3 regions of the Paramicrobacterium humi genome follow, and region 3 is predicted to be linked to each of the others. Evidence: predicted binding sites of a transcription regulator. Region 3 holds the regulator's gene; each other region holds the start of a gene.
What was found. The regulator HrcA, encoded in region 3, represses chaperone genes, less so after heat shock. The targets are predictions, from matches to a motif close to TTNGCACTCGNNNNNNNCGAGTGCNAA.

Region 1 (10,101 bases), 520 kb from region 3:
CGGGACTTAGAAGTCCATGCCACCCGTCGGGTCGCCGGCGGGAACCGCCGGAGCCTTCTCGGGCTTGTCGGCGACGACAGCCTCGGTCGTGAGGAACAGACCGGCGATCGAGCCCGCGTTCAGCAGCGCCGAACGGGTCACCTTCACCGGGTCGGCGATGCCGGCCTGCAGCATGTCGACGTACTCGCCCGAAGCGGCGTTGAGGCCGAAGCCGACCTCGAGGCCGCGAACCTTCTCGGCGACGACGCCCGGCTCGAGTCCGGCGTTGAGGGCGATCTGCTTGAGCGGGGCCTCGATGGCGACCTTGACGATGTTCGCGCCGGTCGCTTCGTCACCCTCGAGTCCGAGCTTGTCGAACGCGGTCTTGCCGGCCTGGATGAGCGCGACGCCACCACCGGCGACGATGCCCTCCTCGACGGCGGCCTTCGCGTTGCGGACAGCGTCCTCGATGCGGTGCTTGCGCTCCTTGAGCTCGACCTCGGTCGCGGCGCCGGCCTTGATGACGGCGACGCCGCCGGCCAGCTTCGCGAGGCGCTCCTGCAGCTTCTCGCGGTCGTAGTCGCTGTCGGTGTTCTCGATCTCCTTGCGGATCTGCGAGACGCGGCCGGCGATGGCGTCAGCCTCGCCCGCACCCTCGACGATCGTGGTCTCGTCCTTGGTGACGACGACCTTGCGTGCACGGCCGAGCAGGTCGAGGGTGACGTTCTCAAGCTTGAGGCCGACCTCCTCGGAGATGACCTGTCCACCGGTGAGGATCGCGATGTCCTGCAGCTGGGCCTTGCGGCGGTCGCCGAAGCCTGGAGCCTTGACGGCGACCGACTTGAAGATGCCGCGGATCTTGTTGACGATGAGCGTGGCCAGAGCCTCGCCCTCGACATCCTCGGCGATGATGAGGAGCTGCTTGCCGGCCTGGATCACCTGGTCGACGATCGGGAGCAGGTCCTTGATGTTCGAGATCTTCGAGTTCGCGATGAGGATGTAGGGGTCCTCGAACACGGCCTCCTGGCGGTCCTGGTCGGTGACGAAGTACGCCGAGAGGAAGCCCTTGTCGAAGCGCATGCCCTCGGTGAGCTCGAGCTCGGTGCCGAACGTGTTCGACTCCTCGACCGTGACGACGCCTTCCTTGCCGACCTTGTCGATGGCCTCGGCGATGATCTCGCCGATCTGCGTGTCGGCGGCGGAGATCGACGCGGTGGCGGCGATCTCGTCCTTGGTCTCGATCTCCTTCGCAGCGCTCAGGAGCTCGTCGGAGACGGCGTTGACGGCCTTCTCGATGCCGCGCTTGAGGCTGATCGGGTCAGCGCCGGCGGCGACGTTGCGGAGTCCCTCACGGACGAGCGCCTGGGCGAGGACGACCGAGGTCGTGGTTCCGTCACCGGCGACGTCATCGGTCTTCTTCGCGACCTCCTTGACGAGCTCGGCGCCGATCTTCTCGTACGGCTCGTCGAGCTCGATCTCCTTGGCGATCGACACACCATCGTTGGTGATGGTGGGAGCGCCCCACTTCTTCTCGAGGACGACGTTGCGACCGCGAGGTCCAAGCGTGACCTTGACGGCATCAGCGAGCGTGTTCAAACCACGCTCAAGGCCGCGGCGGGCCTCTTCGTCAAAAGCAATGATCTTTGCCATTGTGAGTTTCGTCCCTCCCGGACGTCAATGAACGTTATTAGCACTCCGTTAGCGGGAGTGCTAATGGCAATTCTGGCACTCGGATACGGCGAGTGCAAGCTGCGCCCTCGGCGAGTGTTACGCGGCGGGCGGAACCGCTTCTCCCTCAGGGAGCGAAGTCGGAGCCGAGCACGACGACGATCTGGGAGATGCCGCCCTCTCCGGAGCTGAACTCCGTCGAATACGTGACGGTCGAGATGCCGAGCGACTCCGCGACGCCGCGCGCGGCGCCTTCGAGGGTAGGGTCGTCGTAGTACACCGTCGACGTCGTGATGGAGGTGTCGCTCGCGTTGCTCGCGGTGATGTTGGAGTCGGTCCAGCCGGCGGCGGCGAGCTTGTCCTTGCCGTCACCCGCGAGTCCCGGCGTCGTCGTGCCGTTGAGCACTTGAACGAGAGCCTTCGGGTCGATCGTCGGCTCCGCTGTCGGCGTCGTGGTCTCCGTCGGCGTCGGCGAGGCGGAGGTCTCGGCCGGCATCTCGAAGACCTGGTCGAGGTTCAGCCGGTCGCTTGCGAGGCTCAGGCCGAGGATGCCGAGCGCCACGAGGATCGCCGTCGCGAGAGCCGCCCAGCCGAAGGCCGCCCAGCCGCGTCCCCGCGGAGCGGGCGCACGGTGCGCGCCGACGCGAGACGTGCGCGGCACATCGTCGAACCGGTCGCGGGGGAACGATTTGGCCATGCGGTCGGGTCTCTCCTGTTCAGGGACGGACTGAGGTCAGCGGTCGAGGGAGGTGCGGCGCACGCGAGCGGCCATGCGCTGATCGCGCACGCGCTGCAGTCGCTTCACCAACATGGGGTCGTGCTTGAGGGCGGCCGGCCTCTTGATGAGAGCGGCCAGTAGTTGATAGTACCGAGCCGACGACAGCGCGAACCGGGCCCGGATCGCCTCCTCCTTCGTCCCCGCGTGCTTCCACCACTGGCGCTCGAAGTCGAGGATGGCGATGTCGCGCTCGCTGAGCGCGTCACAGTCCGCCTCGTCGTCGTGCCCGTGGTCCGTCACCTGGTCCATCACCTCTTTCGCAATCCTAGTTTCCCGGCCCCTGAACGTACGCCCGAAACGAAACACGGAATAACACACAGCTCTCAGGGCTTAACTTGGATGTATCCCGACCACGAAGAGCAGGAGTGCGTCATGACGGAGAAGCTGACGAAGACAGACGAGCAGTGGCGTGAAGAGCTGACTCCCGAGCAGTACGCCGTGCTGCGCACGGCGGCGACCGAACGTCCGTGGACGGGCGAGCTGCTCGACGAGGGGCGAGCGGGCGTATACACGTGCGCCGCGTGCGGCGCAGAGCTGTTCAAGAGCGGGACGAAGTTCGATTCCGGATGCGGCTGGCCGAGCTTCTACGAGTCGGTTCGTCCCGAGGCCGTCACCCTCACGGAGGACCGCAGCCTCGGCATGGTGCGCACGGAAGTGCGCTGCGCCCGCTGCGACTCCCACCTCGGGCACGTCTTCGACGACGGCTTCGGCACCCCGACGGGCGATCGCTACTGCATGAACTCGATCTCGCTCGGCTTCACGCCCCAGGCATGAGCTCCCTCGTCGACCGGGTCGCCGCACGGCGGTCCTGGTCGAAGGTGACGGGCGACGCGCCGGATCACGCCGAGCTCGCCCGACTCGTCGCCGCCGCAGGCCGGGTCGCCGACCACAGCGGTCTCGAGCCGTGGCGCCTGATCGAGCTGCGCGGCGCCGCGCGGGAGCGACTGGGCGCCGCGCTCGCTGAAGCCGCCGAGCACGAAAAGCCGTCGTCGAAACCGCTGCGGGCTCCCCTCCTCATCGCGATAGTCGCGTGTCGGCGGGAGAGCCACAAGGTTCCCGACTGGGAACAGGATGCCGTCACGGCGGGTGTCGCCCACATGCTGAGCCTGCTGCTCGCCGACGCCGGCTGGGGCGTCATGTGGCGCACGGGAAGCCTCGTGCGCGCCGAGCCCGTGCGACGCATGCACGAGCTCGCCGACAACGAAGAGCTGCTCGGCTGGCTGTACGTCGGCGGCATCCCCGAGAACACGAAGGACAAGCCGGGTCACGACCGGTCGATAGACCCGGAGCGCTTCCTCACCGTCGTCGACCGCTGAAAGGACTCGCCATGGATAGCACGTCCGGGGCCGACTGGATCGAGCACCGCCGACCTGACGGGGAGCTCGTCGGCTGGATCCGCATGGCGGGCGACGACTTCGTGCCGATCGACCTGCTCGGACGTGAGATTGGCGGCCCTGGCGACTGGCTGAGCGCCGAGGAGCGGCTCGAGGCGCTCGGCATCGGCTACCTCGCCGAGCCGTGGCGGCTGGAGCTCGCGCCGGGCCGGCACATTCGCGTGCGCCTCACCGAGGTCAGCCGTGACGGCATTCGCGCGAAGCTCGACGACTTCGGCGCCATCGATGTTCCCCTGCAGTCGTACGATCTCGGCTTCCCCGCGCCGGACGCGCTCCGCGAATGGGGCGAGGAGTCCGGGATCTGGCCGTTCTCCTGAGCCCTGCGTCTTCGGGAGCCGCCTGCGGGGGTCGAACCCGCGACCTCATGATTACAAGTCAAGCGCTCTACCAACTGAGCTAAGGCGGCGTGCGCCACGTGGCGGCCCGGGCCGGGCTCTGCGTGGAGCGGTTTTCGATTATGCCATGCCGGGACCACGCACGCGTGCGCCCGTCAGACCCGTTCAATCATAGGGGACGATGAACGCTATGACGTGGGCGCGGGCGTCGGGGTCTCGGTCTCGCTCGGCGTCGATGTGGCGAGCGTCTCGCTCGCCGTGCCGATGACGAACGCCTTGAACTCGTCGGGGTCCTCGAGCGAACCCGTGTACTTCTTGCCGTTCACGAGGATCGTGGGCGTCGCCTCGACCCGGTCGACCTCGGTGCCGGGAAGCGGCCCGTTGACGGCGCGCTGGGTCGCGGTCTGCACCCATGTCGAGAACCTCACGTCGTCCACGCAGTCCTCGACCGCCGTGGAGGCGCCGGCGTCGCGCGCGAGCGCGATGAGCTCGTCGTCGCTCAGCCCTGTCGTGCCCTCCTCCGGCTGCTGCGCGAACATCGCCTGGTTGAACGCGAAGAACGCGTCGGGCGAGTAGTTCGCGACGCACGCCGCGGCGTTCGCGGCGCGCAGCGAGTACTCGCTGCCGTGCGACTTGCTCGTGAGAACGGCGATGGGGTGGATCTCGAGAACCGCGGCCCCCGAGCTGAGCCAGCCGCTCAGCTGGGCGCCGTTCGCGGACTCGAAGGCGCCGCACCACGGGCACAGGTAGTCGACGTAGACGCTGATGTGCGCGACGCTGGGGTCGCTAGTCGCGGGCACCGGCGAGGCGCCTGCCGCGAGAGCCGGCGTCGTGCGCGCCTCCAGCTCTTTGCCGATGACGACGCCGTCGCTCGCCATGTTCTTGGGGCCGTCCGTCTCGGGCTTAATCGAGGAGACGACGACGACGATGACGACGGCGATGACGGCGATCACAGCCGCCGCGACGCCGCCCTGCAGCAGGAGCCGGTTGCGCAGATCCTTCTTGCGCTGCTTCTCGCGAAGCTCGCGAGCCTTCTCGCGCACTTGCAGGCGCCGTGGCGCGGACGTGGCATCGTCCGTTGAACCGTTGCCGGTCATTGAACCTCGCTTGGGAGCTGTGTTTCGGGGGTGTGTCAGGCTGCCGCGCGACGGGAATTTCTCGGGGCTCACGCGGGCAAATGCCTCCGACATCGTAGTCCGGCCTGCTGAGAATGGGCCAAGTCGGATGCCGCTGCCGGCGGCCGCGGGGCGACCCCGGGGCCCGGAGCATGCCATACTTTGTGTTAACGCGGTGATGACGCCGCGTTGCGGGACCGGTCAGGTCCCGCTCCATCACTCGGATCGTCCGGCACGTACCTGCCGGTGAAGGAGAAACACTGATATGTCGTCGGTAACTTTCGACAACGCCACCCGGCTCTATCCCGGTGGCACCCGCCCCGCAGTTGACAAGCTCAACCTGGACATCGCTGACGGCGAGTTTCTCGTCCTCGTCGGGCCGTCCGGCTGCGGCAAGTCCACGTCGCTGCGCATGCTCGCCGGCCTCGAAGAGGTGAACGAGGGTCGCATCCTCATCGGCGACCGCGACGTCACCGACATTCCGCCGAAGGACCGCGACATCGCGATGGTCTTCCAGAACTACGCGCTGTACCCGCACATGACCGTCGCCGAGAACATGGGCTTCGCCCTGAAGATCGCCGGCGTGCACAAGACGGAGCGTGCCGAGCGGGTGCTCGAGGCCGCCAAGCTCCTCGACCTCGAGGACTACCTCAACCGCAAGCCGAAGGCGCTCTCGGGTGGTCAGCGTCAGCGCGTCGCCATGGGCCGCGCCATCGTCCGCCAGCCGCAGGTGTTCCTCATGGACGAGCCGCTGTCGAACCTCGACGCCAAGCTGCGCGTCCAGACCCGCACGCAGATCGCGTCGCTGCAGCGTCGCCTCGGCGTCACCACCGTGTACGTCACGCACGACCAGACCGAGGCGCTCACGATGGGCGACCGCATCGCCGTGCTCAAGGACGGCATCCTGCAGCAGGTCGGCACCCCCCGCGACCTGTACGAGAAGCCCTCGAACGTGTTCGTCGCCGGCTTCATCGGCTCGCCCGCCATGAACCTGCTCTCGAGCCAGGTCGCCGACGGCGGCGTGCAGTTCGGAGCGACGGTCGTGCCGGTCGAGCGCGAGGTGCTCAACGAGGCCGCCGCGAAGCAGGTGACGATCGGCGTTCGCCCCGAGGACATCCAGGTGTCCTCCAACCCGGCGGACGGCCTCGAGGTGCACGTCGACCTCGTCGAGGAGCTCGGCGCCGACGGCTACCTCTACGGCCACGCGGAGCTCGACGGAGCGCGCCACGACATCGTGGCTCGCGTCGACGGCCGCATCCACCCCAACGCGGGCGAGAAGGTCTATCTCGCGCCGACGCCGCACCACGTGCACGTCTTCGACCACGCGTCGGGCGAGCGCCTGGGCAACAAGGCCGTCATCAGCGAGTAACCCTCCAGGCGCCGGTCGTCGGGTGCAGCGGCATCCGACGACCGGCGCCGCCGGTTAACCATGAGCGCATCCCTCAACATCACCGCGGCGACCGTCGATCCCGCCCTGCTCGACCTGCCGTGGGACGTGCCCCTCGACGATTGGCCGAGCGAGCACATCGCCTCGCTCCCCAAGGGCATCTCACGGCACCTCGTGCGCTTCGCGAACCTCTCGGGCTACGTCATCGCCGTCAAGGAGACGACGGCGCAGATGGCGAGGGGCGAGTACGACATGCTGCGCACTCTGCAGCGACTCGACATCCCGTGCGTCGAGCCCGTCGCCGTGATCACGGGCCGCATGTCGGCGAAGGGCTCGGAGCTCAAGCCCGTGCTCGTCACGCGGCACTTGCGGTTCTCGCTGCCGTACCGGGCGCTGTTCAGCCAGCAGCTGCGGCCCGACACCGCGACACGACTCGTCGACGCTCTCGCCCTGCTTCTCGTGCGCCTGCACATCGCCGGCTTCTTCTGGGGCGACGTCTCGCTCTCGAACACCCTCTTCCGCCGCGACGCGGGAGCGTTCGCGGCCTACCTCGTCGACGCCGAGACCGGGCAGCTCTACGAGGGCGGCCTGTCGAACGGGCAGCGCGAGAACGACCTCGAGATCGCGCGCGTCAACATCGCGGGCGAGCTCATGGACCTCTACGCGGGCGGCCGCGCCGACGAGGAGCTCGACCCGGTCGCCGTCTCGAACGGCATCGTCGAGGCCTACCGTTCGCTGTGGACCGAGCTCACGGGTACCGAGCAGTTCGCGCGCGCGGAGCGGTGGCGCATCAACGAGCGCGTGCACCGGCTCAACGAGCTCGGCTTCGACATCGAGGAGCTCGCGATAAAGACCGACGCCACGGGAAGCCAAGTGCGCATCCAGCCGAAGGTCGTCGACGCGGGCCACCATCAGCGCCGGCTCATCCGCCTCACCGGGCTCGACACGGGCGAGAACCAGGCCAGGCGCCTGCTCAACGACCTCGACGCCTACCGGATGACGGCCGGCAAGCAGGACATCGACGAGGAGGTCGTCGCGCACGAGTGGCTCATTCGCGTCTTCGAGCCCGTCGTGCGCGCGATCCCGCGGGAGCTGCGCGGCAAGCTCGAGCCCGCCGAAGTGTTCCACCAGCTGCTCGATCACCGCTGGTTCCTCGCCGAGAGCGAGAAGCGCGATGTGCCCCTCGCGGAGGCGCTGACCTCCTACATCAACAACGTGCTGCGACACCGCCGCGACGAGGCGACGATGATCGACCCGCCGACGGGAGCGCTCACGGCCGCGATCGACGTCGTCACCGACGACGGCTCCGACTGGCGCGACAAGGTCTAGCGGCGCCTAGCCCTGCTCGGCGCGGCGCTTCGCGATCTCGTAGAGGGTGACGGATGCCGCGATGCCGGCGTTGAGCGACTCGGTCGCCGCCGAGATCGGGATCGACACGATCGCGTCGCACGTCTCGGTGACCAGGCGCGAGAGCCCCTTCCCCTCGCTGCCGACGACGACGACGATGGGGCGGTCGGCGAGCTCGAGCTCGTGCAGGCTCGTGTCGCCGCCGCCGTCGAGGCCGATGACGAACACGCCCTGCTTCTTGAGCTCCTTGAGCGACTGCGTGAGGTTCGCGGCCATCGCGACGGGAGTGCGCGCGGCCGCACCGGCCGAGGTCTTCCAGGCCGCAGCGGTGACGCCCGCCGAGCGGCGCTGCGGGACGATGACGCCCTGCCCGCCGAACGCGGCGGTCGAGCGGATGATCGCGCCGAGGTTGCGCGGGTCGGTGACCCCGTCGAGGGCGACGAGCAGCGGCGTGCGGCCGCTGTCGACGGCCTTCTCGAGCAGGTCGACGGGGTGCGCGTACTCGTACGGCGGCACCGCGATGGCGACGCCCTGGTGCACCGAGTCGAAGCCGCCCATGCGGTCGAGCTCCGGCCGGGTCACCTCGAGCACGGGGATGCCGCGTCCCGTCGCCATCGAGAGGATCTCCTTGACCCGATCGTCCATCTCGATGCGCGTCGCGACGTACAGGCTCGTCGCCGGGATGCGCGCGCGCAGCGCCTCGAGCACGGAATTGCGGCCCGTGACGATCTCGGTGTCGTCGTTCTTCGAGCGCTTCACCGGCGGGCGCCCGCCCGGCGACTGCTTCGACTGCGGGCGGCCGCCGCGCGCGGCCTCGAGCCGCTCCCTCGCCGCCTTGCGCTTTCCCGCGGGATGGTAGGTGCGGTCCTCCGCCTTCGGCGTCGGGCCCTTGCCCTCGAGCGCCTTGCGGCCGAGCCCGCCCGTGCCCTTCTGCGGGCCCTTCTTGTTCTTCTTCATGGCGCCGGGGCGACCCTTGCTACTTGCCATTGATGCTCCAATGCGCCCCCGCGGGGGTGTCTTCGATCGTGATTCCGCCCGCCGACAGGATGTCGCGGATGCGGTCGGCCGCCGAGAAGTCGCGCGCTTCGCGCGCGCTCTGCCGTTCGGCGATGAGGTGTTCGACGAGGCCGGCAAGCGCCGTCGCGGGCGCGGCATCCGTCTCGTCGGCCCACGAGGAGCCGGCGATGCCGAGCACTTCGCTCATGGCGGTGACGGCGCCGAACGCGCGAGCCGCGCCGCTGAGGTCGTCGGCGTCGATGGCGGCATTGCCCGCGCGAACCGTCTCGTGCAGAACCGCGAGGGCCTGCGGCACACCGAGGTCGTCGTTCATGGCCTCCGCGAACTCGGCGGGGATCTCGACGGGTCCCGCGCCCGCGAAGCGCGTGCCGCGCATGCGCCGCTCGGCGCGGTCGAGGAAGCCGGTTATGCGCTCGAGGGCGGCCTCCGCCTCGGCGAGCGAGCCGTCATGGTAGTCGATCGTCGAGCGGTAGTGCGCTTGACCGAGGTAGTAGCGCACGACCGGCGCGGGCGCCTGGTCGAGCAGCTCGGCGGCGTAGACGGAGTTGCCGAGCGACTTCGACATCTTCTGCCCGTTGACGTTGACGAGGCCGTTGTGCACCCAGTAGTTCGCGAAGCCGTCGCCCGCGGCCGTGGACTGCGCGAGCTCGTTCTCGTGGTGCGGGAAGCGCAGGTCGAGGCCGCCTCCGTGGATGTCGAAGTTCGCGCCGAGGTAGCGGGCGGCCATGGCGGAGCATTCGATGTGCCAGCCGGGCCGGCCCTCTCCCCACGGGCTCGGCCACGCCGCCGAGGCGGGCTCCTCCGGCTTGTGGCCCTTCCACACGGCGAAGTCGCGCGGGTCGCGTTTGCCGCGCGGGTCCGCGTCGGCGGCATCCTCCATGTTGTCGACGTCCTGCCTGGTGAGGGCGCCGTAGTCGGGCCAGGAGCGCACGTCGAAGTACACGTCGCCGGAGCCGTCGGCGGCGACGTACGCGTGGCCCGCGTCGATGAGGCGCTGGATGAGCTGCTGCATCTGCTGGATGTTCGCCGTCGCACGCGGCTCGTATGTGGGCGGCAGGATGCCGAGGGTGTTGTAGCCGGC
Region 2 (10,101 bases), 1.6 Mb from region 3:
CCACGTGCCGTCGACGGGCGTGTGACCGTCGTAGTCGAGCGTGATCGCGAACCCGTTCTCGCTCGGCGCGTAGCGCATGCTCGTGAACCGCAGCTCGTCCACGCTTGCGCGCAGCCAGAGGCCGAGCCAGTCGCCCTCGGGCGCGTGCGCCGTCACCGCGACGTGCTCGCGTGTCAGACCGAACGCGAGCGGGGGCGGCGAGAACACGGCGTTGAGCCTCCCGGGGTCGGCGTCGCCGACGACGCCGAGCGTCGCGGGGGTGCGAGACGAGCGAATGAGCTGCACGGGCTCGGTCGCCGCGGGGACGAGCACGCCCGTGAATACCGCCTCCGAGCGGAAGGTGCCGCACGCGCCGGTCGGGAGCATCGCGCGTCCGCCGAACAGCGCGACTTCGCTGAGCGTCCCGATGCCTCGCACGCTCGTGGAGAGTTCGAGCGTCGCGGGGGTGCACACGAGGCGCGTCTCGTGCTCATCCCAGATGGAGCTGCTCAGCCGCACCCCGATGCGGATCGCGTCGACGCCGTATTCGCACACCTCGACGGCGTCGACGCTCACGCTCTCGTCGACGCCGTTGGTCGTGTCGACGCTGCTGAGCAGGTTGACGCTCAGCCAGTCGCCGCCGTCGAGGTCGCGGAGCAGGGCGTACGGGGCCGACTCGAATCCCGAGGCGAAGCGCGGGACCTCGAGCTCATAGCGCGCAGCGCGCACGATCAGGCGCTTGCCGGTGCGCTCGATCAGGGGGCGGTCTGTCGCGTTCGCCGCAAGAGTTGCCGTTGTCTGCGATTCGGTCATGGATTCTCATCGAGGGTGTGAAGGAGGGCGGCGGTGCCGCTGTCGGGTGAGGTGAGCACGGGAACGTCGGTCGGGGCGTCGGCGGCCGCCTCCGCCATGGAGGCTTGAGCGAGCACGATGACGTCGGAGCGCGCGGCGGCGTCGAGCAGAGCGGCGGCGATGAGCCGGTTGTGCTCGTCGGGCCGGCCGGCGGAGCGGGCCGCGGCGGCGCCTTCGACGACGTGGGCCTGCACGCGAACGTCGGCGTCGGCCGCCGCGCGTTCAAGCAGCCGGCCCGTCGGGCCGAGCGTCGCTTCCAGGGTCGCGAGGACGGCGATGCGGCCCGGTCCGTCCGTCGGGTCGTGGCCCCGCAGGGCGGTATCGACGGCGGTGCGCGCCATGGCGGTATCCACGCGAAGGACGGGCACGGTCGCGGATTCCGCCGCCTGCTCGACGGCCTCGCCGATCGACGAGCAGGTCGCGAGGATCGCGCGTGCTCCGCAGCGCTGCAGGTAGCCGATGTGCGCGGCGACGCGCTCGGTCACCTCGTCGGTCACGCCGACGTCGATCGCGGTCTCGAGCAGCGCCGAGTCGACGACGTGCACGAGGTCCACGTCGGGCCGCCGCGCCCGGATGCCGCTCTGGAAGGAGTCGGCGAGGGCCGGCACGGTGTGCAGGAGTCCGAGTCGCGTGCTCATGCCTCGCTCCAGGGGCGCGCGTTCCGGTCGACGACGTCGATGAGCGCTCGCAGTCGCGGCACGGACGTCTGCCGCAGCGCGGCCGGGACGTCATCGGCGCCGACGATGTCGCTCCAGAGCGCTCGCCCCGCGAGGAAGCCGCTCGCGCCGGCCCGGCAGGCGGCCTCGACGGCGGGCAAGAACCGGTCACGCTCGACGCCTTGCGAGAGCACGACCCAGGGGCCGGTGATCGCGGCGGCGAGTCGTTCGCTCGCCGCGGCCTGCTCGGTCTTCTCTCCCGCGCCGGCGAGCGGCACCTGCACCTTGTACAGGCTCGGACCGAGCGGGGAGAGCTCCTTCGCCGCCTCGACGATGGCGTCGTCTGCGTCCCAGCTGCCGTCGTCGAGCTCGCCGGGCGTGGACCGGACGACGGGCTCGAGAACCGAGAGCACGCCGCGCCTGGCCGCCGTGTTGATGAACGAGCGGGCGAGCTCGATGCGGCGCGCCCGGTGCTCGTCACGGCGCCAGATGATGAGCAGCTTGATCGCCGCGACGCCCGCGAGGTCGAAATCGGGCGCGCACACGACCTCGTCGAGCGCCGTCTCCTCGACGGGACCGCCGTCGTCCTGCGTGAGCGCGTCGGCGGCGAGAATGAGCCCCGTGGACGCGGGCAGCAGGCCGGCGTCGCGCACCTCGGGGTAGCCGTAGTGCCGGTCGATGAGGAATCCGGACGCGAGCGGCCCGAGCACTTCGGCGACGTCGAGCTTGAACGCGCGCAGCACGTCGTCCGCCGGCCGTCCGGCGCCCGCGGCGTCGAACATCGTGCGCAGGCTCTCGCGCTGGTCCATGGCGACCATCGCGAGAGCTCCGCTTTCGCGGGCGATGGGGCGCAGATCCCTGCGGCGGTCGTTTCGCGTCATACGCGCCTCTCCTCTGTCGGGGTCGGGGCCGCGAGTGCGGCTCGGCGGAAGGTGTCGTAGGCGGCCTGCGCCTCGCTCTCGGCGGGTGGGGTGATGACGGATGCCGCCGGCAGGCGCACGTCGTCGGCGCACACGCCCGCCCGCACGGCCGCGAGCAGCGCGGCCGAGCACGCGACAGGTTGAGCGACGTGCGCAACGCGCAGCGGCCGGCCGAGGACGGCGGACTTCAACGCAAGCCACTCCGCGTTCCCCGCGGGAGCGCCGCCGATGACGGCGAGCGGTTCGACGCTCGGGGCGAGCGGGTCCGCCGCGGCGTTCTGCTGCGTCTCGGCCATCCAGCGCAGCTGCAGGCACAGGCCGAGGAGCGTCGCGCGGCGGAGCTCGTCGTCCGAGCGCGTCGCGGGGTCGACGGGGCGCCCGGCGATGTCGATGAGCTCGTCGCGGGCGGTCCGGTCGGGGTGCGGAGTCTGCCGGCCGGAGGGGTAGGGCAGCCGGATGAGTTCGCCGAGCCTCGTGGTCCCATCGACGGGGCCGGGGGAGTGCGCCCATCCCGCGAGGAGCGAGCCGCCGCTCGCGCCGGCGAGAAGCGACTCGTGCGCGCCAGGGACGGTGCGCGTGAGGCTCATGCCCGTCGCGGAAACGGCGGCGCGGTCGGCGGGTGCACCGAGCACGCGGACGAGCGCTTCCGTCGTTCCCATCGAGTCGGCGTCGTCGCCGGGGCCTCGCGCGCCGGCTCCCCAGGCTCCGACGGCGTGGTCGTGGCCGGCGACGTAGACGGGCGTGCCCTCGCGCAGCCCGGTCGAGTGGGCCGCGGCCGCCGACACGGCGCCGACGGCTTCTCCCGGAGCGACGACGTCGGGCAGCTTGTCGGGCGTGAGGCCGACGAGCGCGAGCAGTCGTGCGTCGAAGCCGCGCGGCATCCGCTCGCCCCGTGCGGGAAGCAGGTACGCGCCCGTGCGCCCCGCGAGCGTGTGGTCGGTGGCACAGTGGCCGGCGAGGGTGTGGGCGATCAGGTCGGCGACGCCGGACCAGCGGGCGAGGCGCCGCCACAGACCCGGGTCGTCGGCGCCGAGCGCGTGCCACATCGCGAGCGGCACCTTAGGCAGCGCCGGCACTCCCGTCGCGCAGAAGAAGCGCTCGGGGTCGATGCGTTCGAAGACGGTGGCGTCGGCGGACGCGTTCCAGCGCACGAGCGGGGTCAGGGGCGTGCCCGCCGCATCGAGCGGCACGCCGGTCTCTGCCATCGACGCAATGCCGACGACGAGCGGATGCCGGGGGGCCACGGCCGTGAGCTCGCGGAGCGCCTGCGTCACCGAGTCGCGCAGCTCGTCCGCGGTGTCGGGAGTGGAGAACTGCCGCACGGCGAGCTCACGGAGCTCCGACCGGGGTCCGCCGCAGGAGACCAGCACCGCCTTCGTATTTGTGCTGCCGATGTCGATGCCGACCGCGACGGCAGCGTCCGGGAGCGCCGCATCGTCCGGCGCGGCTGTCGCCGGCGAAGCGCCTTCGGATGCCGTCCTCGCCATAACCCCATTTTGTCCGTTTCTGCACAAAGAGGTCAAGATTTGTCGCACTATTGACAAACGCTTCGCGCAGAACGTTGGATGGATGCGTGCGATACACCGAAGCTCCCGCGCGACGTGCGGAGATCCTGCGCCGCCTGGAGGAGACCGGCTATGTCTCCTCCGGCCAGCTCGCGGCGGAGTTCGGCGTCTCCGAGATGACGATTCGCCGCGACGTGCGCCAGCTGCAGCTCGAGGGACGCGCGCGCCGCGTCACCGGGGGAGCGACGCTCGTCGGCAGCATCCCGTTCGATGAGCGCACCAGGTCGGGCGCAAGGGAGAAGCGGGAGATCGCCGCCGCCTGCGCCGCGCTTCTGCCGCCCTCGGGGACGGTCGCGCTCGATGCCGGAACGACGGTGGCGCCGCTCGCGGACCTCGTCGGGCCGGGCTCTACCGTCGTGAGCCACTCGGCGCCCGTGATCAGCGCGTGCACGGCGCGCGACGACATCGAGCTCATCGGCGTCGGCGGCGTGTATCAGCGCGACACGCGCTCATTCGCGGGACCGGGAGCGGCCAGTGCGTTCGAGTCGCTCTCGGTGGACGTCGCCGTGCTCTCCGTCACCGCTGTCGACGCGGCCGGGCTCATGTGCGCGAACATGCTCGACGCCGAGGTGAAGAAGCGCATGGCCGGCAGCGCCGAGACGGTCATCGTGCTCGCCGACCACACGAAGCTCGCTCGCCGGGCCTCCATCCGCATCGGCCCGCTCGCGCTCGCCGATGTTCTCGTCACCGACGCCGGCGCGTCGCCCGAACTGCTGTCGGCGGTGCGGGACACGGGCGTCCGCGTCGTCATCGCGGATGACGAGGAATCCGTCGTCGTCTGACGCCGGACAGCATCCGACCGCTCGTGGAGAACACCGATGCTCGATGATCTTCTGCCCACACCGCACGTCGTTCACGGCGACGAGTCCGGTGCCCGCGTGCCCGCCGACCGGATCACGCTCGTCGTCGGCCACGCACCGGGGAGCGAAGCGTGGCGGCTCCTCGCCGACGAGCACCCCGAGGCGCTCCCGCCTGAGGGCTACATCCTGCGCGTCAGCGGGGACGAGAGCGGCGGGAGGGCCGTGATCGCGGCGGCCGACGAGGGCGGTCTCTTCCGCGGACGCGGGACGCTCGCCCAGGTGCGGGCCGAGCCGGCCGGCGTGCCCGCGCTCACGATCCGGGACGCGCCGACGCTCAGCCGGCGCGGCGTCGTGGAAGGGTTCTACGGACCGCCCTGGTCGCACGCCGACCGCGTCGAGTTCCTGCGCTTCGCCGGCCGCGTCGGCTTCAACGAGTACGTCTACGCCCCCAAGGACGACACCTACCATCGCGAGAACTGGCGGGAGCCATACCCGGCCGCCCTGCTCGGCGAGATCGCGGAGCTCGTCGCCGAGGCCGAGCGCAACCGCGTGCGCTTCGTCTACGCGATATCCCCGGCGCTCTCGATGCGCTTCGCCGAGCGCGGCGAGCACGAGGCGCTCGCGGCGAAGGCCCAGCAGCTGTGGAGCGCGGGCGTGCGCCGGTTCGCCGTGCTCTTCGACGATGTGCCGGGCGAGCTCACGCACGCCGCGGACCGGGAGCGCTTCGGGGCGGATGCGCGGGCGACCGGGCGAGCGCACGGCTTCGCGGCAGCCGTCTTCGAGGAGGAGTTCCTCCGCGCGCATCATGTCCCCGACCCTCTGCTCATCTGCCCCACCGACTACGCGGGCTGCGCGCCATCGCCATACCGGGAGGGCCTGCGGGAGACGCTGCCCGAGGACGCCCTCGTGCTGTGGACGGGCTCCGACATCGTCGTGGGCGAGGTCACGCGACGCGACATCGACGAGGCCGCGGCGAGCTACGGTCGGCGGCTCGTGCTGTGGGACAACTTCCCCGTCAACGACTTCGACCGCAGCCGCCTGTTTCTCGGCCCGCTTCTCGGGCGCACGACGGACCTCGCGGGCTCCGCGCTCGTCGGCGTGGCCTCGAACCCCATGGTCGAGGCGGCTCCGTCGCACCTCGCGCTCGCCACCGTCGCCGACTGGGCCTGGAACCCCGAGACGTACGTGCCCGCCGACTCCGCCCGCCGGGCGCTCGGGGCCGTGGCCGGCCGGCACGCCGCAGCCGTCGAGGCTCTCGTCGCCGTGAGCAGCTCCTGGCCGCCGTCCGCGCCGCAGAGCGCGCATATCGGCGCGCTCGCCCCCGCGGCGCTCGGCGGCGACGCGGACGCCCTCGCCGGGCTCGAAGCCGCCCTCACCCTGCTCGCTCGGGCGGGAGAAGACGAACAGGCCCCGCCGTCGCCGCTCACGAACGCGCTGCGGCCGTGGCTTGCGGCGGCTCGGGATGCCGCTGACGCGGGCGCTCGCGCCTGCGCGCTGCTGCGGCACATGGGGGAGGAGCACGAACAGGCGCTCGTGGCCGAGCGGGAAGCGCTCGCGCGCGCCCAGGAGCGGGCGGACGCGCACTATCAGAACGTTCTGCGCTCGGTGCTGCCCGATTTCGTGCGCGAAGTTCTCGTGCGCGCGGGAATGGCCGGCATGAGCGTGCCCGCTCACCGCCACGTCGCCGTCCTCGTGGGCGGCAACCCCGTCCCCGGCGACCGGGACCTGTCGGAGCGGCTGACCGCACGCGGCTTCGACGTCGATCTCGTCGCGCCGGGCGGCGCCGTGCGCGAGGACACCGACCTCATCATCGTGTCGCCGAACGCGGGAGCAGCCGACGCACGAGCGGTGACGGACGCCGCCGTTCCCCTGCTTGCATGGGGGCGCTTCGACACGCTCGGCCTCTCGAGCCGGTCAGGCGAGGTCCTCGGCCAGGAGGACATCGCGGTCATCGACGACGCCCACCCGCTCGCCGCGGGCGCGAGCGGGACGGTTCGCGTCTACCGCGGCCCCGGTATGGTCAGCTGGGGGCGCGTCGGCCCGCACGCCGAGATCGTCGCGACGACCTCGACGAACGGGTTGCCCGTGATCGCGCGATACCCCGCGGGCAGCACCCTCGCCTCCGGCCGGCGCGCGCCCGCCGACCGCGTGCTATTCTTCCTCGGCACCGATGGCCTCGCCCCGTGGCTCATCGCGCCGGAGGGGCACGAGCTCTTCACGGCCGCCGTCAACCTGCTGTGTGGCGAGCTCGCGATCACCGGAGCTCGCCACACCGAGGCCTGAGTCACTTCGCGAGCGCGAACCCCGACGTCCACGAGGTCTTCTCGCCCGCGGCGAGCAGAATCTGCAGGAAGCCGAGCGCCTCGAGCTCCCGAGCGCGCTTGAGCGATCCGGCATCGAGCGCGCGCAGGCCGGACGAGGCAATGAGGTCCGTCAGCGCTGACTTCGCGTCCGCATCGTCTCCCGCGACGAGAACCGTCGTCGGGGTTCCGGCGACGTCGCCCGTGGCGAGAGTCGCGGCGAAGTTCGTGTTGAACGCCTTGAGCACCGAGGCGCTCGGCAGCTTCGCGGCGATCTCCGCGGCGGCGGAGGCATCGGCGGGAACGTCGAGTCCGTCGAACGTCTCGCCGTTGACGGGGTTCGTCATGTCGACGACGATCTTGCCAGCGAGAGCGTCCGCGTAGGCGGTGAAGATCTCGCCGAGCGCCGGATACGGCACGGCGAGGATGACGATCGAGCCGGTGATCGCGTCGCCGATCGTGCCGGCGGCCGTGCCGCCCGCCGCGTTCGCCTTTGCGGCATCCCGAGCGAGAACCTGCACGCTGTTTCCTGCCGACGAGAAGCGCCCGGCGAGCGCCGAGCCCATGTTTCCCGCACCGATAATCGTGATGTCCGTCATGTCCACTCCTTCGATTGGTTGTCTCTACAAGGAAACTACGCCACTTTGGTTGTTGCGTCAACTAATTTGGTAGAATGGCGTCATGACCGAACCACGATGGCTCACCGCGGAACAGCTCGAGGCGTGGAAGCGTCTCGTCGCCGTCGTCGAGCTGCTTCCCGGCATCCTCGACTCGCAACTGCAGCGCGACGCCGATCTCACGCACTTCGAGTACTACACGCTTGCCATGCTCTCCGAGAGCGAGGGCCGCACACTGCGCATGACGGCGCTCGCCGCTCAGACGAACGCGACGCTCCCGCGGCTCTCGCACGTCGTCTCGCGGCTGGAGAAGCGAGGGCTGATCGAGCGGATGCCGTGCCCGGAAGACCGGCGGGCCACCAACGTGCGCCTCACGGAGGCCGGTTGGGAGAAGCTTGTCGAGACCGCTCCCGGTCACGTCGCGACGGTGCAGGATGCCGTCATCGGCGCCCTCGACGAGCGCGACGTCAGTGACCTTGCGCGCATCGCCGAGCGAGTGCTCTCGCGAATCGACCCCGATAGCGTCTTCGGCATCACGGGCCATCGAGGGCCGCGCTGAGATCAGTGACGGAGGGTTTCCCTTCGTGGGTTCGCTCACGGCGATCGCCATTCCTAGCACTCGAAGGGCGCGAGTGCTAATCTAGACGTACTTGAGTACGACACACTCACGTTCAGGAGGAAACCTAAATGGCAACATCGTTTGATCCGTTCCGGGAATTCGACCGCATGGCGGGAAGCGTGCTCGACGCGATGCAGGGCCCGCGCAAGATGCCGATGGATCTCTATCGGGATGGCGACACATACGTGCTCAGCGCGGACCTTCCCGGCATCGATCCCGGTTCTGTCGATATTGACGTCGATGGTCAGCTGCTCACAATCCGTGCAGAGCGGACCCTGCCGAAGGGTGAGGGCGTGAAGTGGATAACCCGCGAACGCCAGGCTGCGTCGTACCTGCGACAGCTGAGCCTCGGTCAGGGCATCGACACGGAGAAAATAAGCGCGAGCTACGACAACGGCGTGCTGAGCGTGACGATACCGGTGAGTGAGCGGGCCAAGCCGCGCAAGATCGCCGTCACGACCGCGAACGATTCCGCTCCTGCGGCCATCGAGGACGCAACCGCGCAGTCCTGATCCTCACGGGAACAGTAGTCGAGGCCCGTCAGCGATGCGCTGGCGGGCCTCGCCGTTTGCGTGCCAGCCCGATCGGCATCCATTTCTCCATCAGCTTGTCGCGGTAGTGTTCTTGGTCGTCCCCGACCCGAAGGACCGGCATGTCTGACAGCCCCCTCGCGCAGAGCCCCTACGAGGTTCTCGGGGTCGACCCTGCCGCGAGCGACGAGGAGCTGCGCAAGGCGTACCGGCGGCTCGCCCGCGAGACGCACCCCGATCTCGGCGGCAGCGCCGCGCGCTTCAACGCCGTGCAGCTCGCCTGGGAGCGCATCGGCACTCCCGACGCGCGCGCGGCATTCGATCGATCGGTGTACCGGCCGGCGACCGCGAGCGACGAGCACGTGTGGGCGACAAGCGGTGCGAGCCATGAAACGCGCCGCGACACGCGTCCCAAGGCGCGCTCGCACGGGCACCCCGGCGGCTGGTCGCGCGAACGCTACCTCACCCTCATGCGCGAGTGGGTCGGCCGCGGCGCCGAGCTCGACGACCCCTACGACGAGAGCCTCATCCGGCGGGCGCCGCGGGAGATCCGCCACGCCCTCGCCGACGCGCTCGCCGAAGAGGCGACGGCCGCCTCGCTGGGCGATCTCGGCATGGGCTACACACTCTGGCACGGCGTCGCGACCGCCGTCGGCGACGACGAGTGGAGCACCGACGCGAACGCTCCGCTCACAGATCCCGCGAAGATCGACCACGTGGTGCTCGGCCCGACCGGCCTGTACGCCGTGCAGTCCGAGGACTGGGGGGCGCCCGCGCGCGTGCGCCGCGGAGAGCTGATCAGCGAGGCACTCGGCGCGGGGGAGCGGCCCGTTCACGCCCTCGCCCTGCGCGCCCGAGCACTCGCTCGCCGCGCGAAGGTCAAGTTCACCGGACTCGTCATCGTGCTGCCCGACGACGACCTCGAGGCGCCCATCACCTCGCTCGGCCGCGTGCGGGGTAGCCACGCGTTCGCCGTGCAGCGCTCCGTCATCGCGCACTTCCTGCGCACGGGCGTGCCCGACACCGCGCGGCCCGCCGGCACCGACCTGTTCGAGGTCCGCACGCGCCTGCAGCGCGCGATTCGCTTCGTCTGATCCCACCGCGGGCGGACCGGGATACCCGTCGCGCGGCGGATGTCACGTCATCGTCGCGGGCGTAGCGTCGACGGAGATGACGAAAGGACGGGGCATGGGCGCACAGAAGCGAGGACGCGGGCCGAACGAACAGCATTCGATGCTCGCCGTCGGCATCGCCATGGGGGTC
Region 3 (10,101 bases):
CTCGTCCGGCTCGGCGTGGTCGAAGCCGAGCAAGTGGAGAATGCCGTGCGTCGTGAGCAGGAGCAGCTCGTCGAGCATCGAGTGTCCCGCCGACTCGGCCTGAACCTCAGCGACCTGCGGGCACAGCACGATGTCGCCGAGCAGGCCGGGAGGAGTCGGCGCGTCTTCCGTTCCCGGGCGCAGCTCATCCATCGGGAAGCTCAGCACGTCGGTGGGGCCGGGCTCGTCCATCCACTGCACGTGCAGCTGCTCCATGGCGCCCTCGTCGACGAGCACGATGTTGAGCTCGGCCTCAGGACTCACGTGCATGGCGCCGAGAGCGTGGTTCGCGAGCCGCAGGATGGCCGCTTCGTCGACCGAGATTGCCGATTCGTTGTTGATCTCGATGCTCACGAGCTGTGGCCTCCCTGTTTGCGTTGATGATCGCGCGGAGCTCGTCCTCGGCGTTCGGCGCGGTTCGCGAACTCGTGCGCCTGCTCGCGTTCGAAGCGCAGCGCCTGCTGCTTCTGGTCGTACTCGCTGTACGCGTCGACGATCTGCCCCACGAGCGAATGCCGTACGACGTCCTCGCTTGTGAGCCGACTGAAGTGGATGTCGTCGACGTTCGAGAGCACTTTCGTCACCAGGCGAAGACCGGATGCCGCCGTCGGAAGGTCGATCTGGGTGATGTCGCCCGTCACCACCATCTTCGAGCCGAAGCCGAGTCGCGTGAGGAACATCTTCATCTGCTCGGGTGTCGTGTTCTGAGCCTCGTCGAGGACGACGAACGAGTCGTTGAGCGTGCGGCCGCGCATGTACGCGAGCGGCGCGACCTCGATCGTGCCGGCAGCGAGCAGCTTGGGCACGAGCTCGGGGTCCATCATCTCGTTGAGCGCGTCATACAGCGGCCGCAGGTATGGGTCGATCTTGTCGGTGAGCGTGCCGGGAAGGAATCCCAGCCGCTCCCCCGCCTCTATCGCCGGGCGGGAGAGGATGATGCGGCTCACTTCCTTGCGCTGCAGCGCCTGCACGGCCTTCGCCATGGCGAGGTACGTCTTGCCCGTGCCGGCGGGGCCGATGCCGAACACGATCGTGAAGTCGTCGATCGCGTCGACGTACTCCTTCTGCCCCGCCGTCTTCGGTCGGATGCTCTTGCCGCGCGAGCTGAGGATCACCTGGCCGAACACGGCGGAGGGGCTCAACCGTCCCTCGTCGACGATGCGGGACGAGGAGCGCACCTCGACGGCGTCGAGATCGTGGCCCTCGCGGATGAGACGCAGCAGCTCTTCGATGAGCGTCCGGGTGCTCTCGACGCTCTTCGCGGGTCCGGAGAGCGAGATCTCGTTGCCGCGCACGTGCACCTCGACGTCGGGGTGCTCGCGTTCGATGGTTGTCAGCAGGCGGTCCTGGGGGCCAAGGAGCCGCACCATGGCGACCCCGTCGACGTGAAGCTTCGCGGTCGTCGCAGGTTCGGGAGCGTGGTCAGCGTCCGACAAGTGTCGCCTCTCCGAGGTCTCCCGCGAGGACGTGGGCGTGCACGTGGAAGACGGTCTGCCCGGCGGATGCGCCGGAGTTGAATATCAAGCGGTACTGCCCGCCAGCCCGGTCGTCGGCGATGCTCTGCGCGAGAGCGACGAGCCGCGACAGCAGGGCGGGATCGCCGGCGGCGAGCTCAGAGACGTTCGCGTACGTCTCGGTCTTCGGGATGACGAGCACGTGCACGTCGGCCTGCGGGTTGATGTCCTCGATCGCGATCAGGTCGTCGGTCTCGGCGACGATCGTCGCCGGGATCTCGCGAGCGACGATGCGGCTGAAGATGCTCGGACCGGATTCTGTCATGTCTCCATCCTAGGTAAGAGAACGCAGTGTCGTCCGTGTTTCACCATCGCCCGGTGACGACGTTAAGCACCGCGAGGGCGGCGGGTCCCGCGGTGGAGGTGCGGAGCACGGTGTCGCCGAGCACGACGCGTTCGGCGCCCGCGGCCTCGAACGCAGCGAGCTCGTCGTCGCTCAGCCCGCCTTCGGGACCGATCACGAGCACGATGGGACGATCGTCAACGCGGATGCCGGACAGCGGCGTCGCCGCTCGCGGGTCGAGCACGAGAACCCGCTCGACGCCGGCGCGGGCGCAGAGCCCGGCGGCATCCGTCACCGGCTCGACCTCGGGCACGAACGGGCGGATCGACTGCTTCGCCGCCTCGCGTGCGATCGTCTGCCAGCGCGCGATCCCCTTCGCCTGCTTCGCGGCGTCCCAGCGTGAGACGCTGCGCGCCGCCTGCCACGGGATGACGCTCGAGATGCCCATCTCCGTCGCCATCTGCACGGCGCGCTCGTCGCGGTCGCCTTTCGCAAGCGCCTGGGCGAGTCGGATGCCGGGAGCCGCAGCCGCGTGCCGCTCGCTGCGCTCCACCCGCAGCTCGAGCTCGCGCGGCTGCGCAGCGGTGACCGTGCACTCGGCGACGAGACCGCGTCCGTTCCCGACGAGGACGAGATCCCCGACGCGCACGCGGTTGACGGCGACGGCGTGCTTCGCCTCGTCGCCGCGCAGCGTGACGACGGCGCCGATCGCTGCGTCGCCGAGGTCCTCGCGCAGGAACAGACTGCTCATCAGCTCACGAAGCGGTCGCGGAGCTTCGCGAACAGGCCCTGCTGGAAGTGCGCGAGTGCCGGGCCGCCGTCTTTGCGCCGAGCGGCGAAGCTGCGGATGAGCTCGCGCTCCTTGTGGTCGAGACGCGTCGGCGTCACCACTTGCACGCCCACGCGCAGGTCGCCGCGCAGGTTGCTGCGCAGAGCGGTGATGCCGCGGCCCTTGATCACGAGCACGTCGCCGCTCTGCACACCCGGGCGGATCTCGAGCTCGACGTCGCCGTCGAGAGCGTCGATCGTCGTCGTGGTGCCGAGGATCGCGTCGGCCATGGGCACCTCGAGAGTGCAGAGAACGTCATCGCCGTTGCGGCTGAAGTCGTCGTTGTGTCGCACCTTGATCTCGAGATACAGGTCGCCCGCCGGGCCACCGCCCGGGCCGACCTCACCGCTGCCCGGCATCTGCAGGCGCAGCCCGGTGTCGACGCCGGAGGGGATGTCGACGTGGATTGTGCGGCGGGCGCGCACACGGCCCTGCCCCTGACAGGTGACGCACGGGTTGGTGATGATCGTGCCGTAGCCGCGGCAGGAGCCGCACGGGCTCGCCGTGACGACGTTGCCGAGAAGGGAGCGCACGGTGCGCTGCACCTGGCCGGTGCCATGGCAGATGTCACACGTGACGGGCGAGGTTCCCGGCTGGCAGCACGTGCCGTGGCACGTCTCGCACTCGATCGCCGTGTCGACGTCGATCTCCTTCGTCGTGCCGAACATGACGTCGAGAAGGTCGACCTCCACCCGCAGAAGCGCGTCTTCTCCGCGCTCCCGGCGTGACCGGGGACCTCGGGTCTGGGCGCCGCCGAAGAAGGTGTCGAAGATGTCGCCGAAGCCGCCGAAACCGCCTCCGCCGCCGAAGGCGCCTCGTCCTCCGGCGTCGTACTCGGCGCGTTGGCGCTCGTCGCTCAGCACGTCGTAGGCGTGCGTGACGTCTTTGAAGCGCTCGGACGCCTCCGCGCTCGGGTTCACATCGGGGTGGAGTTCGCGCGCGAGCCTGCGATACGCCTTCTTGATCTCGTCGGCCGAGGCGTCGCGTGAGACTCCAAGTGTTTCGTAATGGTCAGCCACTCGTGGTCTTTCGTCGTGCTGTCACACCGGTCGGGCTCGTCCGGTGCGGCTGTTCAGGAGGTGCGCCGAGCCGCGCAGTCGTAGGGGGCAGGTCAGTCCTCGCCGAGGAGTCGCGTCAAGTACCGGGCGACGGCACGGACTGCGGCCATGTTGCCCGCATAGTCCATTCTCGTCGGGCCGAGCACGGCGAGGCGCGCGATTTCGCCAGCAGAGGAACGGTATCCGCTCGCGACGACGCTCGTCTCGCCGAGGCCGAAGGCGGCATTCTCGCTGCCGATGCTCGCGGCGACGCCGAACTGATCCGCTTGCATCTCCCCGAAGAGCCGGAGCAGTACGACCTGCTGCTCGAGCGCCTCGAGCACGGGAAAGATGCTTCCGGTGAAGTCGTCTTCCGTGCGGGCCAGGTTCGCGGCGCCCGCCATCACCAGCTTGTCCTGCCGGTAGGTGCCGAGCACCTCGATGACGACGGCGGCGAGCCGGGCGAACATGCCGTCGTGCCGTTCGTCGCGCCCTTCGGCATCCGATTCCAGCTCGGCGATGAGGCGCGCGGCGGCGCCTTCGACGGTCTGTGCGGCGACGACGCTGTTGAGACGGTGCTTGAGCCGGTCGATGTCGGCCTCGTCGAAGCGCTGCTCGACGTCGACGAGGCGCTGATCGACGCGACCGTTGTCGGTGATCACGACGACGAGAAGCACGCCGTCGGAGATGTGCACGAGTTCGACGTGCCGCACGGCAGCGTGCGCGAACGAGGGGTACTGCACGAGCGCGACCTGGTTGGTCAGCTGCGACAGAAGCCTCACCGTTCGCTTGAGGACGTCATCGAGATCGGCAGACGGCTCGAGGAACATCTCGATCGCGCGCTTCTGTGCGGACGAGAGCGGACGACGGTCGGCGAGCTGGTCGACGAAGAGCCGGTAGCCCTTGTCGGTCGGCACACGGCCCGACGAGGTATGCGGTGCGGTGATCAGCTCTTCTTCTTCGAGCTGCGCCATGTCGTTGCGGATCGTGGCCGCGGACACGCCGAACTGGTGACGCTCGACGATGCGTTTGGAGCCGACGGGTTCGCGCGACTCGACGTAGTCCGTGACGATCGCCCGAAGCACTTCAAGGCTGCGATCCGAGACCATCTCGCCCTCCTTGACTGGCACTCACTTCCCTCGAGTGCCAATAGTAGTCGTGAATACCTGTGCTGAGGTAATTGCAGGCGAGGCTCGAACCCCGCTAAGTTTGCTGCAGGTCCGCCAAGGGCATGCGCCGTTCCGCGCTGGGGAACGGCATCCGACGGCACCGAGCGAAAGGCGCAACCATGAGCGATCCGAACACGACCCCTCCGGCTGATCCGAACCAGCCCCAGCAGCCTCCGCAGGGCCAGCCGCTGCATGGGCAGCAGCCACCTCAGCCGCCCTACGGTCAGCAGCCGCCCCAACAGCCCTACGGTCAGCAGCCGCCGCCATACGGCCAGCAGCAGTACGGCCAGCAGCAGTACGGCCAGCAGCCGCCCCAGTACGGGCAGCCGCCCCAGTACGGGCAGCAGCCTCAGTACGGGCAGCACCCGGGCGCGCAGCCGCTGAGCCCGCAGGAAGACAAGATGTGGGCGATGTGGTCCCATTTCGGCGGAGTGCTGAGCTTCATCCCCTCCCTCATCATCTTCCTCATCTTCAAGGACCGCGGCCCGTTCGTGCGTCAGGAGTCGAAGGAAGCGCTGAACTGGCAGATCACCTGGATCATCATCAGCATCATCTGGTCGATCGTGCTGAGCGTGCTCACGGCTGTCGTGGTGTTCGGCGCCGGCGGATTCGGCGTCGCCTCCCTTCTGTCGTTCCTCGGCTGGCTGCCGTACCTCGCGAACCTCGTGTTCTCGATCATCGGCGGCGTCAAGGTGAACAGCGGACAGCCCTACCGGTACCCGGTCAACTTCCGCTTCATCAAGTAGCGCTCAGTCGGTCAGTCGCCGCACGACGGCGTCGGCCAGAAGCCGCCCCCGCACGGTCAGCACCAGCCGCCGGCCGCGGAGGGCGGCTTCGGCGTCGACGAGTCCCTCGGCGATGAGTTCGGCGACGCGCGTGCGCGCCTGAGCGGGCAGGATCTCCAGCGGCATTCGGTCGGCCAGCCGGGACTCGAGCAGGATCCGTTCCGTGAGGCGCACGTCGTGGTCGAGCGTCTCGCGTCCCGCCGCCGGCGAGACGCGTTGAGCGAGCTTTCCCGCGTACGCCGCCGGATGCTTGACGTTCCACCAGCGCACACCGCCGATGTGGCTGTGGGCGCCGGGGCCGAACCCCCACCAGTCCTGCCCTGTCCAATACGAGAGGTTGTGCCGGGAACGGTGCTCCGAGTCGCGTGCCCAGTTGCTCAGTTCGTACCACGAGTAGCCGGCGCCGGCGAGGGCGGCATCCGCCCACTCGTACATCTCGGCCTCGAGATCGTCATCGGGCTCCGGCACCTGGCCCTTGCGGATCTGGCGGGCGAGTTTCGTGCCGTCTTCGACGATGAGCGCGTAGGCGGAGAGATGGTCGGGATGCTGCGCGAGAGCGTGCTCGACAGATCGCTTCCAATCGTCGAGGCTCTCCCCCGGCGTGCCGTAAATGAGGTCGAGGCTCACTTGCAGTCCCGCATCGCGTGCCGCATCGACAACGAGCGGGATCCGCTCCGGATCGTGCGTGCGCTCGAGCACCGCGAGCACGTGCGGCACCGCCGACTGCATGCCGAAGGACACCCGCGTGAACCCGCCGTCGGCGAGGCGCTGCAGGTACTCCGCATCGACGCTGTCCGGATTCGCCTCCGTTGTGACTTCCGCGCCGTCGACGAGGCCGAAGGAGTCGCGCAGAACGTCGAGCATGCGGACCAGATCGTCGGCAGGAAGCAAGGTCGGTGTTCCGCCCCCGAAGAACACGGTCGAGAGCTCGCGAGCGGGAAGCCCGGAGCGCTCGAGCACGGTGCGCGCGGCACGCATCTCCTCGGCAGCCTCATCCGCGTAGTCGACCTGCCGCACACCGCGCAGTTCGGTCGCCGTATAGGTGTTGAAGTCGCAGTATCCGCAGCGCACCCGGCAGAACGGAACGTGAACGTACGCTCCGAAGTCGCGCTCGGTCGCCCCCTCGGCGGCGCTCTCGGGGAGCAGGCCGTCGGCGGGTGCAGGATCTGCGAGGGGAAGGGCGGAGGGCACGGTCAGTCGCGCACGTCTCGCGCCCACGCCGGTGACAGGGCGCGCAAATACTGGGTGGAGAGGCGCCGGCGTCGGCGCAGCAGCAGGAAAGGCAGCAGCTTGTAGAACCAGCCGGTGGGACGCACGAACGCCCGCACGGTGAACCAGACGCTGTCGTCGCTGCGGTGCTCGATCGCGAACGACTCCTCCCCGCTGATGACGTGGCCGCTCACCGTGCCGAACGCGAAGGCGACGCGGCGCGGGTCTTCGTCCACGTAGACGACGCGCACGCGGCCGCGCACACGGTACGGGCCGACGCGCCCCGACAAGTGCGCCGACGTGCCCGACGTCACGAACGGCGTGCCGTCGGCGGCGAAGCGCTCTTCGGCGTGGTCGGCGGCTCGGGCGATCGGCGTCCCGTCCTCCGCGAACTTGACGCCCTTGTACTGGTCGCCGGAGCCGCGTTCGATCGCCGTGACTTCGAAGCCGGCGAGTCGCTGGACCTGCCACGACAGCAGCGAGGCGGATGCCGCGTGGAACCGCTCCTCGCCGCTGCCGATCTTTATCGAGTCCTCGTACGGCTTGAAGCCGTGCGGCGGGTACTGCAGCAGGTCGGGCGCCTGCGTGGCGCCGACGGCCGCGTAGTCAGTGGGCTGGTCTTCGAAATTGGACCGGCGCATGGGCCTCTACTTCTTGTCCTTCTTCGTCTCGGTATCACCGCTCAGGGCGGCGATGAACGCCTCCTGGGGCACTTCGACGCGTCCGACCATCTTCATGCGCTTCTTGCCCTCCTTCTGCTTCTCGAGGAGCTTGCGCTTGCGGCTGATGTCACCGCCGTAGCACTTGGCGAGAACGTCCTTGCGCATGGCGCGAATCGACTCACGAGCGATGATACGTGACCCGATGGCCGCCTGCACAGGCACTTCGAACTGCTGTCGCGGGATGAGAGCCTTCAGCCGTTCGGTCATCATGACGCCGTACGCGTAGGCCTTGTCGCGGTGCACGATCGCGCTGAACGCGTCGACCTGCTCGCCCTGGAGGAGGATGTCCACCTTCACCAGATCGGCGTCCTGCTCACCACTCGGTTCATAGTCGAGCGAGGCGTAGCCTTGCGTGCGGCTCTTCAAGTGGTCGAAGAAGTCGAAGACGATCTCACCGAGGGGCATGGTGTAACGCAGCTCCACGCGCTCTTCGCCGAGGTACTCCATCCCGAGCAGGCTTCCTCGGCGACTCTGGCACAGCTCCATGATCGTGCCGACGTAGTCCTTCGGGGCGAGGATGCCGACCTTCACCATGGGCTCCGAGACCGACTGGATCTTTCCGCTCGGGAACTCGCTCGGGTTCGTCACCGTCGTGACCTTCTTGTCCTCCGTCGTCACGTGGTACGTCACGCTGGGCGCCGTCGCGATCAGGTCGAGACCGAACTCGCGCTGCAAGCGCTCCGTGACGATCTCCAGGTGCAGCAGGCCGAGGAAGCCGCAGCGGAAACCGAAACCGAGGGCGACGGAGGTCTCCGGCTCGTAGTTGAGAGCGGCATCCGACAGTTTGAGCTTGTCGAGGGCGTCGCGCAGATCCGGATAGTCGGCGCCGTCGATCGGATAGAGACCCGAGAACACCATGGGCTTGGGGTCCGTGTAGCCCGGAAGTGGCTCCTCGGCCGCCTTGCGCGCCGTCGTGACCGTGTCGCCGACCTTCGACTGCCTGACGTCCTTCACACCGGTGATGAGGTAGCCGACCTCACCGACTCCGAGGCCCTTGCTCGGCACCGGCTCCGGCGACGACACGCCGATCTCGAGCAGCTCGTGGACGGCGCCCGTCGACATCATCTGGATACGCTCACGGGGCGCGAGTGCGCCGTCGACCATGCGGACGTACGTGACGACGCCGCGATAGCTGTCATACACGGAGTCGAAGATCATGCCGCGCGCGGGAGCCTCCGGATCACCGACAGGATTCGGCACGCGCTCCACGACCCGGTCGAGGAGGTCCTCGACACCCATGCCGGTCTTGCCGGAGACCCGCAGAACGTCGTCGGGCGATCCCCCGATGAGATTCGCGAGCTCGGTGGCATACTTCTGCGGATCAGCGGCGGGAAGGTCGATCTTGTTGAGCACGGGGATGATCTCAAGGTCGTTCTCAAGCGCGAGGTACAGGTTCGCGAGCGTCTGCGCCTCGATGCCCTGTGCCGCATCCACGAGCAGGATCGCTCCTTCGCACGCGGCAAGGGAGCGCGACACCTCGTAGGTGAAGTCGACGTGGCCCGGAGTGTCGATCATGTTGAGCGCGAAGGTGTTGCCGTCCTTCTGCCACGGCATCCGCACCGCCTGGCTCTTGATCGTGATGCCGCGCTCGCGCTCGATGTCCATGCGGTCGAGATACTGAGCGCGCATGTCGCGGTCGGCGACGACGCCCGTCACCTGCAGCATGCGGTCGGCGAGCGTCGACTTGCCGTGGTCGATGTGGGCGATGATGCAGAAGTTGCGGATGAACGCCGGGTCGGTGGAGGCGGGCTCAAGGGCCGTGACTGCTCGGGGGCTCAACGCTGTCCTCACTGTGCTCGACAAAGGGGAAGAGTCCATTCTCCCATGGGACGCGGCGCCTTCAGCACCCGGCATCCGGGCCTGTCGCTAGTCGGCGAATCGCTCCGAGCGTTCGACGACGATGCCGTGCCCGTCCTCGAATCGGTAGACCTCGCGACCGTCGATGAACACGCGCTCGGCGCGGCTGTTCACGTCGAGCGGGTCGCCCGACCACACGACGAGGTCCGCGTCGAGTCCCGGTGCGAGCGAGCCCACTCGATCGTCAAGACCGAGGAAAGAGGCCGGGTTCACCGTGAGCGCTTCGAGGGCGGCAGTCGGGTCGAGTCCTTCCTTGACGGCGAGTGAGGCCTGGTGCACGAGGAAGTTGATCGGAACGACGGGGTGGTCGGTGGTGATCGCCACGCGGACGCCTGCGGCGACCAGGCGGGCGAGGTTGCCGATGGCTCGGTCCCGCAGCTCGACCTTCGAGCGGGACGTGAACATCGGCCCGAAGATGACCGGGATGTCGCGTTCGGCGAGGACGTCGGCGATCTTGTGCGCTTCCGTGCCGTGGTTCACGACGAGGCGGTAGCCGAATTCGTCGGCGAGCCGGAGTGCCGTTGCGATGTCGTCGTGCCGGTGCGTGTGCTGATCCCACGCGAGCTCGCCGGACAGCACGCGGGCGAGAGTCTCCTTGGTCAGGTCGCGAGCGAACGGCGTGCCGGCCTCGGCGGCGGCATCGCGCGCGGCGACGTA

Region 1: groL (chaperonin GroEL) is a predicted target of HrcA. The motif match lies at 1,667-1,693, and genes of this name have one in related genera.
Region 2: BLV49_RS05925 (Hsp20/alpha crystallin family protein) is a predicted target of HrcA. The motif match lies at 8,302-8,328, and genes of this name have one in related genera.

The regions. Positions count from the first base shown of each region.
Region 1 is NZ_FNRY01000001.1:2,263,534-2,273,634, reverse strand. It holds gene groL (chaperonin GroEL) at 7-1,629, opposite strand; gene BLV49_RS11345 (LytR C-terminal domain-containing protein) at 1,775-2,344, opposite strand; gene BLV49_RS11340 (DUF3263 domain-containing protein) at 2,381-2,674, opposite strand; gene msrB (peptide-methionine (R)-S-oxide reductase MsrB) at 2,798-3,199, shown strand; gene BLV49_RS11330 (nitroreductase family protein) at 3,196-3,741, shown strand; gene BLV49_RS11325 (hypothetical protein) at 3,753-4,136, shown strand; tRNA gene BLV49_RS11320 (tRNA-Thr) at 4,153-4,225, opposite strand; gene BLV49_RS11315 (DsbA family protein) at 4,343-5,251, opposite strand; gene BLV49_RS11310 (ABC transporter ATP-binding protein) at 5,535-6,638, shown strand; gene BLV49_RS11305 (DUF4032 domain-containing protein) at 6,699-7,985, shown strand; gene rlmB (23S rRNA (guanosine(2251)-2'-O)-methyltransferase RlmB) at 7,992-8,990, opposite strand; gene cysS (cysteine--tRNA ligase) at 8,980-10,101, opposite strand, start outside.
Region 2 is NZ_FNRY01000001.1:1,173,777-1,183,877, forward strand. It holds gene BLV49_RS05885 (alpha-amylase family protein) at 1-792, opposite strand, end outside; gene BLV49_RS05890 (aspartate/glutamate racemase family protein) at 789-1,469, opposite strand; gene BLV49_RS05895 (hypothetical protein) at 1,466-2,368, opposite strand; gene BLV49_RS05900 (FGGY-family carbohydrate kinase) at 2,365-3,894, opposite strand; gene BLV49_RS05905 (DeoR/GlpR family DNA-binding transcription regulator) at 3,981-4,754, shown strand; gene BLV49_RS05910 (glycoside hydrolase family 84 protein) at 4,791-7,055, shown strand; gene BLV49_RS05915 (NADPH-dependent F420 reductase) at 7,057-7,671, opposite strand; gene BLV49_RS05920 (MarR family winged helix-turn-helix transcriptional regulator) at 7,754-8,248, shown strand; gene BLV49_RS05925 (Hsp20/alpha crystallin family protein) at 8,377-8,820, shown strand; gene BLV49_RS05930 (J domain-containing protein) at 8,961-9,932, shown strand; gene BLV49_RS05935 (glycine zipper domain-containing protein) at 10,027-10,101, shown strand, end outside.
Region 3 is NZ_FNRY01000001.1:2,778,669-2,788,769, reverse strand. It holds gene ybeY (rRNA maturation RNase YbeY) at 1-393, opposite strand, end outside; gene BLV49_RS13815 (PhoH family protein) at 390-1,409, opposite strand; gene BLV49_RS13810 (histidine triad nucleotide-binding protein) at 1,462-1,818, opposite strand; gene BLV49_RS13805 (16S rRNA (uracil(1498)-N(3))-methyltransferase) at 1,859-2,587, opposite strand; gene dnaJ (molecular chaperone DnaJ) at 2,587-3,684, opposite strand; gene hrcA (heat-inducible transcriptional repressor HrcA) at 3,777-4,811, opposite strand; gene BLV49_RS13790 (DUF4870 domain-containing protein) at 4,991-5,617, shown strand; gene hemW (radical SAM family heme chaperone HemW) at 5,621-6,847, opposite strand; gene BLV49_RS13780 (DUF1990 domain-containing protein) at 6,850-7,506, opposite strand; gene lepA (translation elongation factor 4) at 7,513-9,366, opposite strand; gene BLV49_RS13770 (amidohydrolase) at 9,454-10,101, opposite strand, start outside.